Kineosporia sp. NBRC 101731: one gene and its partner. The protein of the gene in region 2 binds, or shares a complex with, the protein of the main gene of each other region. Links are inferred from orthologs where the notes say so. Each region holds a gene or a part of one and is shown on either strand. Other genes may lie near its edges.

The links. Proteins that work in one complex are often made in the same cells at the same time.
Region 1: the proteins of secA (region 2) and secY are in contact, whole or in part, in a crystal structure (PDB 3DIN), measured with the Thermotoga maritima proteins. The link is inferred for Kineosporia sp. NBRC 101731 from one-to-one orthologs. Residues at the interface, in WP_004082002.1 of Thermotoga maritima: Glu261, Ala262, Arg263, Lys300, Ala301, Arg302, Thr303, Ile304, Ile305, Leu323, Tyr324, Asp325, Pro326, Val329, Ser330, Tyr333, Ile336, Lys340, Phe345, Val349, Glu363, Phe364, Tyr374, Ser375, Gly376, Gly377, Glu393, Ile395, Thr482, Ser483; in WP_004081795.1 of Thermotoga maritima: Glu108, Gly109, Glu110, Glu111, Ala236, Glu237, Arg238, Arg239, Ile240, Thr241, Ile242, Gln243, Tyr244, Ala245, Arg246, Arg247, Val248, Thr249, Gly250, Arg251, Arg252, Val253, Tyr254, Gly256, Ala257, Ser258, Thr259, Tyr260, Leu261, Pro262.

The regions. Positions count from the first base shown.
Region 1 is NZ_BSTC01000001.1:1,189,256-1,194,026, forward strand. Bases 1,449-4,379 are described here. They hold secY (preprotein translocase subunit SecY), read left to right. Parts: upstream 1,449-2,224; coding sequence 2,225-3,535; downstream 3,536-4,379. Other genes in these bases: rpmD (50S ribosomal protein L30), read left to right, coding at 1,449-1,553; rplO (50S ribosomal protein L15), read left to right, coding at 1,555-2,019; QSK05_RS05285 (adenylate kinase), read left to right, coding at 3,549-4,121; map (type I methionyl aminopeptidase), read left to right, coding at 4,144-4,379. In the rest of the region: rplF (50S ribosomal protein L6), read left to right, coding at 1-275; rplR (50S ribosomal protein L18), read left to right, coding at 275-664; rpsE (30S ribosomal protein S5), read left to right, coding at 712-1,371; more of rpmD, read left to right, coding at 1,371-1,448; more of map, read left to right, coding at 4,380-4,771. UniProt on the Escherichia coli protein: The central subunit of the protein translocation channel SecYEG. Consists of two halves formed by TMs 1-5 and 6-10.
Region 2 is NZ_BSTC01000002.1:342,485-348,172, reverse strand. Bases 1,225-4,483 are described here. They hold secA (preprotein translocase subunit SecA), read left to right. Parts: upstream 1,225-1,553; coding sequence 1,554-4,283; downstream 4,284-4,483. Other genes in these bases: QSK05_RS08780 (GNAT family N-acetyltransferase), read right to left, coding at 1,225-1,380. Also shown: QSK05_RS08785 (GNAT family N-acetyltransferase), read right to left, coding at 1-226; more of QSK05_RS08780, read right to left, coding at 223-1,224; QSK05_RS08770 (Rv3235 family protein), read right to left, coding at 4,626-5,195. UniProt on the Escherichia coli protein: Required for protein export, interacts with the SecYEG preprotein conducting channel.

The DNA of each region.
Region 1 (4,771 bases), on a different replicon or contig from region 2:
TCGTTGGCACGGGTTACCGGGTCCAGGCGAAGGGCTCCAACCTGGAGTTCGCCCTGGGCTACAGCCACTCGATCACGGTGGAGCCGCCGGCCGGCGTCACCTTCGCGGTGGAGGGCCCGACGAAGTTCTCGGTGTCCGGCATCGACAAGCAGGCTGTCGGCGAGGTCGCCGCCAACCTGCGCAAGCTGCGTAAGCCCGACCCCTACAAGGGCAAGGGCGTCCGCTACGCCGACGAAGTGATCAAGCGCAAGGTCGGAAAGGCGGGTAAGAAGTAATGGCTATCGGTGTCAAGCGCAGCGGCGGTGGCTCGGTCCGCAACAAGCAGGCCTCCCGTACCCGTCGCCACCTGCGAGTGCGCAAGCAGCTGCGGGGCTCCACGGAGCGCCCGCGCCTGGTCGTGAACCGTTCCGCCCGACACGTTTTCGTGCAGGTCGTGGACGACACGCAGGGCAAGACCCTGGCGTCGGCCTCCACCATGGAGGCAGACCTGCGGGGCCTGGACGGCGACAAGACCGCCAAGGCCCGCCGTGTCGGCGAGCTGCTCGGCGAGCGCGCCAAGGCCGCCGGTGTCACCGCTGTGGTCTTCGACCGCGGTGGCAACAGGTACCACGGTCGTGTCGCCGCAATTGCGGACGGCGCCCGTGAGGCCGGGCTGGTCCTCTAGCCCATGCGCACGCTGACCTTTACGAAGCGAGAGAGAAGGAACGTCTGATGGCTGGACCTCAGCGTCGCGGGCCCGGGGGTAACACCAACTCCGGCGGGCCGACCAGCGGCGGCGAGAACAGCGGCGGCGGCGGTCGCCGGGGCGGCCGTGACCGCGACAACCGTGGTGGTCGTGACGGCGGCCAGGACAAGAACCAGTTCGTCGAGCGCGTCGTCGCGATCAACCGGGTTGCCAAGGTCGTGAAGGGTGGTCGTCGCTTCAGCTTCACCGCCCTGGTGGTCGTCGGTGACGGCGACGGCACGGTCGGCGTCGGTTACGGCAAGGCCAAGGAAGTACCCGCCGCGATCGCGAAGGGCGTTGAAGAGGCGAAGAAGGCCTTCTTCAAGGTTCCGCGTATCCAGGGCACGATTCCTCACCGGATCCAGGGTGAGGAAGCGGCCGGCGTCGTGCTGCTCATGCCGGCTTCGCCCGGTACCGGTGTTATCGCCGGTGGTCCGGTGCGCGCCGTGCTGGAGTGCGCCGGTATTCACGACGTGCTGAGCAAGTCGCTCGGCTCGGACAACGCGATCAACGTCGTTCACGCGACCGTTGCCGCGCTGCGTGGTCTCGAGCGTCCGGAAGAGGTTGCGGCCCGTCGTGGTCTGCCTCTCGAGGACGTCGCTCCGGTCGCCATGCTGCGCGCCCGGGCCGCGGGGGTGGCCGGCTGATGGCTCAGCTGAAGGTCACCCAGATCAAGTCGAAGATCGGCGGCAAGCAGAACCAGCGCGACTCGTTGCGCTCGCTCGGCCTGAAGCGGATCGGGCACTCTGTGATCAAGGAAGACCGTCCCGAGATTCGCGGGATGGTCAACACGGTGCGGCATCTCGTCACCGTCGAGGAGGTGGACTGAGATGGCAGAAGGCCAGCGCGAGCACGCGCTGAAGGTGCATCACCTGCGCCCGGCCCCCGGGGCCAAGACGGCCAAGATCCGGGTCGGTCGTGGTGAAGGCGGCAAGCGCGGTAAGACCGCGGGTCGCGGTACCAAGGGTACGAAGGCCCGTTACCAGGTTCCGGCCCGGTTCGAGGGTGGGCAGATGCCCCTCCACATGCGGCTCCCGAAGCTGCGTGGGTTCAAGAACCCGTTCCGGACCGAGTACCAGGTCGTCAACCTGGACAAGCTCAGCTCCCTGTTCCCCGACGGCGGCAGCGTCTCCGTCGAGGACCTGGTGGCCAAGGGTGCAGTCCGTGAGGGACACCTGGTCAAGGTTCTGGGCGACGGCGAGATCTCGGTTGCGATCAACGTGACCGCGAACAAGTTCTCCGCCAGCGCCAAGGAGAAGCTCGCTGCTGCCGGTGGCAGCGCCACCGAGCTGTAGCACCTGCTCGACCAGCTCGATTTCTGACACCCCGGTGACTCCCGAAATATGGGAGTCGCCGGGGTGTTAAGGTCACACGACCGGCGTCTTGCAGATCGGCGGGCCCAGGTGGCTCACAGCCGTTCTGTCGGGCGCACCAACGGCCCAATCCAATGGCCCGTCACGACGAGCTGCCCTGTGTTGGGCAGCGCGCAGGAGGTTTTGCGTGCTCACCGCGTTCTTCCGGGCGTTTCGAACCCCTGATCTGCGGCGCAAGATCTTCTTCACCGTAGCGATCATGGCGCTCTTCCGCCTGGGGTCGTATGTCCCGACCCCCGGCGTCGACTACGCGGCCGTACGTCGCTGTGTGGACCTCGCGAGCAACAGCAGCTCGTCCGGCCTCTACGAGCTGGTGAACCTGTTCAGCGGTGGTGCGTTGCTGCAGCTGTCGATCTTCGCGCTCGGGATCATGCCGTACATCACGGCCTCGATCATCATCCAGCTGCTCACCGTGGTCATTCCACGGTTCGAAGCGCTGAAGGAGGAAGGTCAGTCCGGCACCGCCCAACTGACCCAGTACACGCGATATCTGACCATCGGTCTCGCGGTGCTGCAGTCGACCACCTTCGTGGCGATCTCCCGTCAGCAGGGTGGCCTCTTCACCAACTGCACCGAGACGCTGATCCCGAACGACGACCTCTTCACCCTCGGCGTCATGGTTCTGACCATGACGGCGGGTACCGGCTTCATCATGTGGCTGGGTGAGCTCGTCACCGAGAAGGGCATCGGCAACGGTATGTCGTTGCTGATCTTCACCTCGATCGCATCGGCGTTCCCGGGTTCGCTCTGGTCGATCAAGACGCAGCGGGGCTTCGACACCTTCTTCATCGTGATCGGTCTCGGTCTGCTGATCATGGCCGCGGTCATCTTCGTCGAGCAGAGCCAGCGCCGCATCCCGGTGCAGTACGCCAAGCGGCAGGTCGGCCGGCGGGCGTACGGCGGCACGACGACCTACATCCCGATCAAGGTGAACATGGCGGGCGTCATCCCGGTCATCTTCGCCTCGTCGCTGCTGTACCTGCCGGCCCTGATCGCCCAGTTCCAGGGGCAGAACAGCACCGCCGGCTGGGTGGTCTGGATCCGGGACCACCTGGTGAAGGGCGACCACCCGATCTACATCGCGCTCTACTTCGCGCTGATCGTCTTCTTCACGTACTTCTACGTGGCGATCACGTTCAACCCGGACGAGGTCGCCGAGAACATGAAGAAGTACGGCGGCTTCATCCCCGGAATCCGCGCGGGCCGACCGACGGCCGACTACCTCGAATATGTTCTGAGTCGCATTACTCTTGCTGGTGCTCTGTACCTCGGCATGGTGGCATTGATCCCTCTGATCGCGTTGATCCTGGTCGACGCGAATCAGAACTTCCCCTTCGGCGGTACGAGCATCCTCATCGTCGTCGGAGTGGGTCTGGAAACGGTCAAGCAGATCGAGTCCCAGTTGCAGCAGCGTCACTATGAAGGGTTCCTGCGATGAGAGCGGTGCGTCGATGAGGCTTGTGATCCTCGGTCCACCCGGCGCTGGAAAGGGCACACAGGCCAAGAAGGTCGCGTCCCACTTCGGCATCCCGGCGATCTCGACCGGTGACATCTTCCGGCAGAACGTCACGGACGGAACGCCGCTCGGCAAGCAGGTCGAGGAGATCATGAAGTCCGGGAAGTACGTGCCGGACGAGGTCACCAACGAGATGGTGCGCAACCGCCTCCTCGAGGAGGATGCCGCTGTCGGGTTCCTGCTGGACGGTTATCCGCGTACCGCGGCGCAGGTCGACGAGCTCGACTCGATGATCGCGACCTCGGGCACGAAGCTGGATGCTGTGCTCGAGCTGACCGTGGACATGGACGAAGTGGTGGACCGTCTGCTCAAGCGGGCCGAGATCGAAGGTCGCCCGGACGACACCGAAGACGTCATCCGGCACCGGCTCGAGGTCTACACCGAGCAGACCGCTCCGCTCGTGCACATCTACTCGGACCGCAACCTGCTGCTGCGGGTCGACGGCATGGGTGACATCAGCGACGTGACCAGCCGGCTCCTGGCCGCCTGCAACGACTTCGCTGTCTGAACCAACCAAGAGAGAACCAAGAATGCTCGGTCGCGACCGGATCCAGTACAAGACGCCCGATCAGGTCCGCCTCATGCGGGCCGCCGGGCTGATCGTCGCCGACGCCCTCCAGGCCGTGCGTGACGCACTGGCCCCCGGGCTGACGACGAGTGACCTGGACCGGGTCGCGAACGAGCTGATCGTCGGGCGGGGCGCGACGCCGTCGTTCCTGAACTACGGCCGTCCGCCCTACCCCGCCACGCTCTGCGTGTCGGTGAACGACGAGGTCGTGCACGGCATCCCGGGCAGCAAGGTGCTCAGGGCGGGCGACGTGGTGAGCGTCGACTGCGGGGCCATCCTGGCCGGCTGGCACGGCGACTCGGCCTTCACCGCGGTGGTGCCCGGTGACAGCGAGCGGGACCCGGAACAGGCCAAGGCCGACCAGGACCTGATCGACACCACCGAGGAGTCGATGTGGCGCGGGATCGCGGCCATCGTCGCGGGAGAACGCCTGAACGCGATCGGTGTGGCGGTCGAGGACTTCGTCGGTGACCGCTTCGGCCTGGTCGAGGACTACGGCGGTCACGGCATCGGCACCGAGATGCACCAGGCCCCGCACGTGCTGAACTACCGCACGCGTGACCGTGGACCGAAACTCAAGACCGGCATCT
Region 2 (5,688 bases):
GCTCGGTGATGGCCCAGGCCGCACCGGCCCCGTCGTGCCACTGGCCGTTCCAGGTGTGGACGGCCCCGAGCACGGCGTCGCGGTCGTCGAGGAGCTGCGACGCGTACTGCCGGACCAGCACGTCGCGCATGGCCATCTGGATCATGGGGGCGTCGGAGGTACTCCAGGGGCGCAGTCGGTAGCCGTCCGCCAGGGCTGACTCCGGCTGGCGGCGGGGCCGGCTCATGCCGGGTACTCGAGGGTGGCCAGATCGGCGGGCACCATGTCGTACTTCACCAGGCCGGTGCGGGCACCGCCCGACGGTGGCTGGTGGATGTTGCGCTCGATGCCGACCCGCCGGAACCCGGCCCGCTCGGCGACGCGTTGCGAGGCCAGGTTGTCGGCGCTCGCCCGCAGGCCCAGGTTGTTCCAGCCCAGACCGCCCTCCTCGACCGGGAGCAGGGCGTGCCGTGCGGCCAGGAACGTCGCCTCGGTCGCGAGGCCCCGCCCGCGCCCCTCGGGATGCAGCCAGTAGCCGATCTCGCCCTGACCGTCGCGGAGGTTCTGCACAAAGACCTGTACCTCACCGAGCATCACGTCCAGCTCCGGATCGACCACCACCCAGGACAGCACTCGCCCGGCGGCCGCGCTCTCGGCGTCCCGTTCCAGATGGGCCCGGGCATCAGCCTCGGTGTAGGTCTCCTTGATGCCCGGGATCCAGCGCTTGTTCGCCGGGTCGGCGTGGCCCTGCACGAAGCGGGGGACATCGCTCTCCCGGGCCGCGCGCAGCTTCACCGAGCGACCGGTGATCGTCACCGGGTCGAACCAGGGATGGGCCGGCACCAAGGCCGTGTCCGGGGTCACGCGCATCGATCCCAGCCAGCCGTCGACGATCGCTCCCCGGTGTTCCAGCAGACCGGGCAGCGGGCCCTCCACGGTGAAGCCCACCGACCAGGCAGCCCGCCGGCTGGCCCAGTTGCCGGCGTTGGCCCGCCACTGCACCACCTGGATGCCCTGACGGGCGCCCCAGGGCAGCACCAGGCGCAACACCCGGGTCATGAGGCCCCGGCCCCGCGCCTGCGGGGCCAGGGCGAAGCCGACCTCGGCCAGTGCGGGCAGGACCGGCCGGCGCAGGTCGACCGCCCCCACCAGCCGGCCCTCGTACTCGATGCCGAAGTCGAAACGTGATCCCTCGGCCCACGACCGTCGCCCGGCGGCGACGTACTCGAGGGCGTGTTCACGCCGGTAGGGCCACGGAACCGTGGTCCAGCGCTCCATGGCCGGGTCGTTGCAGTACGCGACGATGGTGTCGACGTCTGCTTCACGAAGCTCGCGCAGCGTCACCAAACCGTCGGTGAGCTGGGGGACAAGGCTGCTGGAGGAAGACCACTCACCCGACACACCTGCGAGCCTGACCGATGAAGCGCCGGTGGAGCAAACACGTTTGGTCCCAAGCCTGTCTACGATGGAGGGCACGGCACGGCACTGCCGTTCGTCATGCCTAGAAGCGGCAGCGTGATCACAGGTCGCGCCGCCGGACACAAGCACGGTTGAAGGATCTGGGAGAGCGCCCCGTGGTGAAGATCGTCGAGAAGCTGCTGCGAGCCGGAGAAGGCCGCACCCTGAAGCGGCTGCAGAACCAGGCTGCACAGGTCAACGCGCTCGAGGATGACTTCGTCCGGCTCAGCGACACCGAGCTGCGGGAAGAAACCGAGCGGTTCAAGGCACGCTTCGCCGATGGCGAGAGTCTCGATGCGCTACTGCCCGAGGCCTTCGCCACCGTGCGCGAGGCCGCGAAGCGCACCCTCGGCCAGCGGCACTTCGACGTGCAGCTCGTCGGTGGCGCGGCACTGCACTCCGGCAACATCGCGGAGATGAAGACCGGTGAGGGCAAGACCCTCGTCGCCACCGCACCGGCCTACCTGAACGCCCTGTCGGGCGGCGGGGTGCACGTGGTCACGGTCAACGACTACCTGGCCGAGTACCAGTCCGACCTGATGGGCCGCGTCTACCGTTTCCTCGGTCTCTCGGTGGGCAACATCCTGTCGCAGATGACACCGGCGCAGCGTCGTGAGTCGTACGCGTGCGACATCACCTACGGCACGAACAACGAGTTCGGCTTCGACTTCCTGCGCGACAACATGGCGTGGAACGGCGAGGACCTGGTGCAGCGCGGCCACTCCTTCGCCATCGTCGACGAGGTCGACTCCATCCTGATCGACGAGGCGCGCACGCCGCTGATCATCTCCGGCCCGGCCGACCAGCCCACCAAGTGGTACGTCGAGTTCGCCAAGCTGGCCAAGGTGCTCAAGCGCGACGACGACTACGAGGTCGACGAGAAGAAGCGCACCGTGGGTGTGCTCGAGAGCGGCATCGAGAAGATCGAGGACCACCTCGGCATCGACAACCTCTACGAGAGCGTCAACACCCCCCTGATCGGCTACCTGAACAACGCCGTGAAGGTGAAGGAACTGTTCAAGCGCGACAAGGAGTACGTCGTCACGAACGGCGAGGTGATGATCGTCGACGAGCACACCGGTCGTATCCTCGCCGGCCGTCGCTACAACGAGGGTCTGCACCAGGCCATCGAGGCCAAGGAGGGCGTGGAGATCAAGAGCGAGAACCAGACGCTCGCCACGATCACCCTGCAGAACTACTTCCGCATGTACGACAAGCTCTCCGGGATGACCGGTACCGCCCAGACCGAGGCGGCCGAGCTGATGTCGATCTACAAGCTGGGCGTGGTCAGCATCCCGACCAACCGCTCGATGCAGCGCAAGGACCAGTCCGACCTGATCTACAAGACCGAAGAGGCGAAGTTCGACGCGGTCGTCGAGGACATCGCGGAGAAGCACGCCACCGGTCAGCCCGTGCTCGTCGGCACCACCAGCGTGGAGAAGAGCGAGCACCTCTCCGAGCTCCTGCGCAAGGCCGAGGTCACGCACGAGGTGCTGAACGCCAAGCAGCACGAGCGGGAGGCCGCGATCGTCGCGCAGGCCGGCCGCAAGAACGCGGTCACGGTGGCCACGAACATGGCCGGTCGTGGTACCGACATCATGCTCGGCGGGAACGCCGAGTTCACCGCGGTCGCGACGCTGAAGGCGCGAGGGCTCGACCCGGTCGAGACTCCCGAGGCCTACGAGGAAGCCTGGCCGGCCGCCCTCGAGGCGGCCAAGCAGTCGACGAAGGACGAGCACGAAGAGGTCATCGAACTCGGCGGCCTCTACGTGCTGGGCACCGAGCGGCACGAGTCGCGGCGTATCGACAACCAGCTGCGCGGTCGTTCCGGCCGTCAGGGCGACCCGGGCGAGAGCCGGTTCTACCTTTCGCTGCAGGACGACCTGATGCGCATGTTCAACTCCGGCATGGTCGAGTCGTTCCTCACCGCGGCCAAGGTGCCGGACGACGTCCCGATCGAGTCGCGCATGGTCACCCGCGCCATCCAGAGCGCGCAGAGCCAGGTCGAGGGCCGCAACTTCGAGATCCGCAAGAACGTGCTCAAGTACGACGACGTGCTGAACCGCCAGCGTGAGGTCATCTACGCCGAGCGCCGCCGGGTGCTCGAGGGCGCCGACCTGCACGAGCAGATCGGGCACTTCGTCGACGACGTGCTGAAGAGCTACATCCAGGCCGCGACCGCCGAGGGCTTCGCCGACGACTGGGACCTCGAGCAGCTCTTCACCGAGATGAAGCGCCTCTACCCGGCCACCATCTCGCTCGAAGACGTTATCGAGGAGGCCGGCGAACGGGGCGCCATCACGCAGGACATGCTGATCGCGGAGCTCACCGCCGATGCGCGGCTGGCCTACGAGAAGCGCGAGGAAGAGCTCGGAGAGGACACGCTGCGCGAGCTCGAGCGCCGCGTCGTGCTCTCTGTGCTCGACCGTAAGTGGCGTGAGCACCTGTACGAGATGGACTACCTGCAGGAGGGCATCCACCTGCGGGCCATGGCTCAGCGTGACCCGCTGGTCGAGTACCAGCGCGAGGGCTACCTGCTCTTCCAGGCCATGACCGAGGGCATCAAGGAAGAGTCCATCGCCTACCTCTTCCACGTCGAGGTCGAGGTGCAGCCTGCCGAGGAGGCGAGCCTCAGCCAGGACGCCCCGGTTCTCGTCGCCAAGGGGCTGGTCGCCGGTCAGCAGCGTCCCGCGCAGCTGCAGTACAGCGCCCCCAGCGAGGACGTCGGTGGTGGCGTCGAGGTGCACCAGGAGAACAACAACGGCACGGCCACCCCGGTGGACGAGGACGGCGCACCGGTCAACCGGGCGTCGCGGCGCGCGTCGCGTAAAAAGGGCCGTCGCTGACGAAGGGCCTTCGGGCCTTCTGCCCTGACAGCTGAACGGCCGAGGAGGAGGGTCGGGCGCGGTTCGCCCGGTGGTCCTCGTGGCCTCAGCAGATGGCACAGAGGCTCGGTCTTCTCCAGGACCACGTGCGGCCCGCCACCGGTACTCTCCGGTGGCGGGCCGCGGCCGTTCTGCCGGCCGATGTCCGCGAACAGCCTGTCGAGATGGTCATTCCTCCCGTGACTCACGATCCGTCAGACTCACGGACCCTGAAATCCCAAGGCGGAGATCCTTTCTCGACGTGACATCCCCGTCGTGTCCGCGGAACGCTGAGGATGGGTAGCACTGGGAACGGTTCGCGCCCTAGTTCTCGTAGCGGCCCTGCATCTCGAATTCCGTGACGCGCCAGCGTCCGTGGAGACCTTCCATGCGAAAGGCCACGGCTCGAACCCGTTCCGGTTCCGCAATGACCGCGCTCACCTCGCACACCCCGGTCTTGGGGACGCAGACCCGCAGTGCTCGCAGCCGCGGCTTCGTCCCCATCCCGTTGCCGTTACGCAGGGCCCGGGCCGTGAGAGTTCCCCGGCGGACGAGTGTTCCGTGCACTTCGGGGGTGGTCCAGCGGATCAACTGGGTCGGAGGCCTCAATCCCGATGCCACCTCCATCGCTGCCTGAATGAAAGCTGCCGCCCAGGGGCGCGGTTCGGGAAGCAGCCCGGAACTTCCCGGCAGTGCGACCGGCGCGGAATCCGACCTCGCCGCCGGAAGTTCTGCCGCTGTGGGTCCGGCCGCTGGTGTCCGGGCGGTGGCAACTGTCTCGCTCGCCGGAGGCCTGACCGCTGAAATGCCGGCTTCCGGCGGCCGGATCTGCGACGGGTCGGTGTCTGAGGAGCCGGCCCCGGACGAGGTCGTACCCAGCTCGGGTGACGGCATGATCAGGGTCAGCGTGCCCTGGGCCGGAGACACGTCACGCCAGTTCTCATGCGGGTGGACCCTGATCGCGGGCCGGGGCTCGTTGCGCGGGATCGGCGTGCACCGGAGCGGCGGAGGCGTGGATGCCGCCATCTTCGCCCGTGAGGTCTCCGGCCTTCGGGCGGTCCGTCGCTTTCCGTCGCCGCGTTCCCTGTCGCCGGTGCGGACTTCGACGTCTGCGCTGGCTTTTCGGGTAAGGGTCTTGATGCCGCCGGGGATGTGGGTGCCGGTGTCCGGGGCAGTGCCATGGATCGGGGCCGCGATGGTGCTGGAGGCAGGGCCGATGTCGGGAGCAGAGCTGGGGCGATGGGGTCGGTTGTCCCATCCGCCTGAACCATCTTTGACGGCTGAGCCTTTCGGTGACGTCATCGACCGGCCTCCCTCTGGCTGTGCTGTTTGGTCTGTGACGGAACCGGTGCCTCGGCACGCGTCCGTTGTTCCGGTGTCGCTGGTC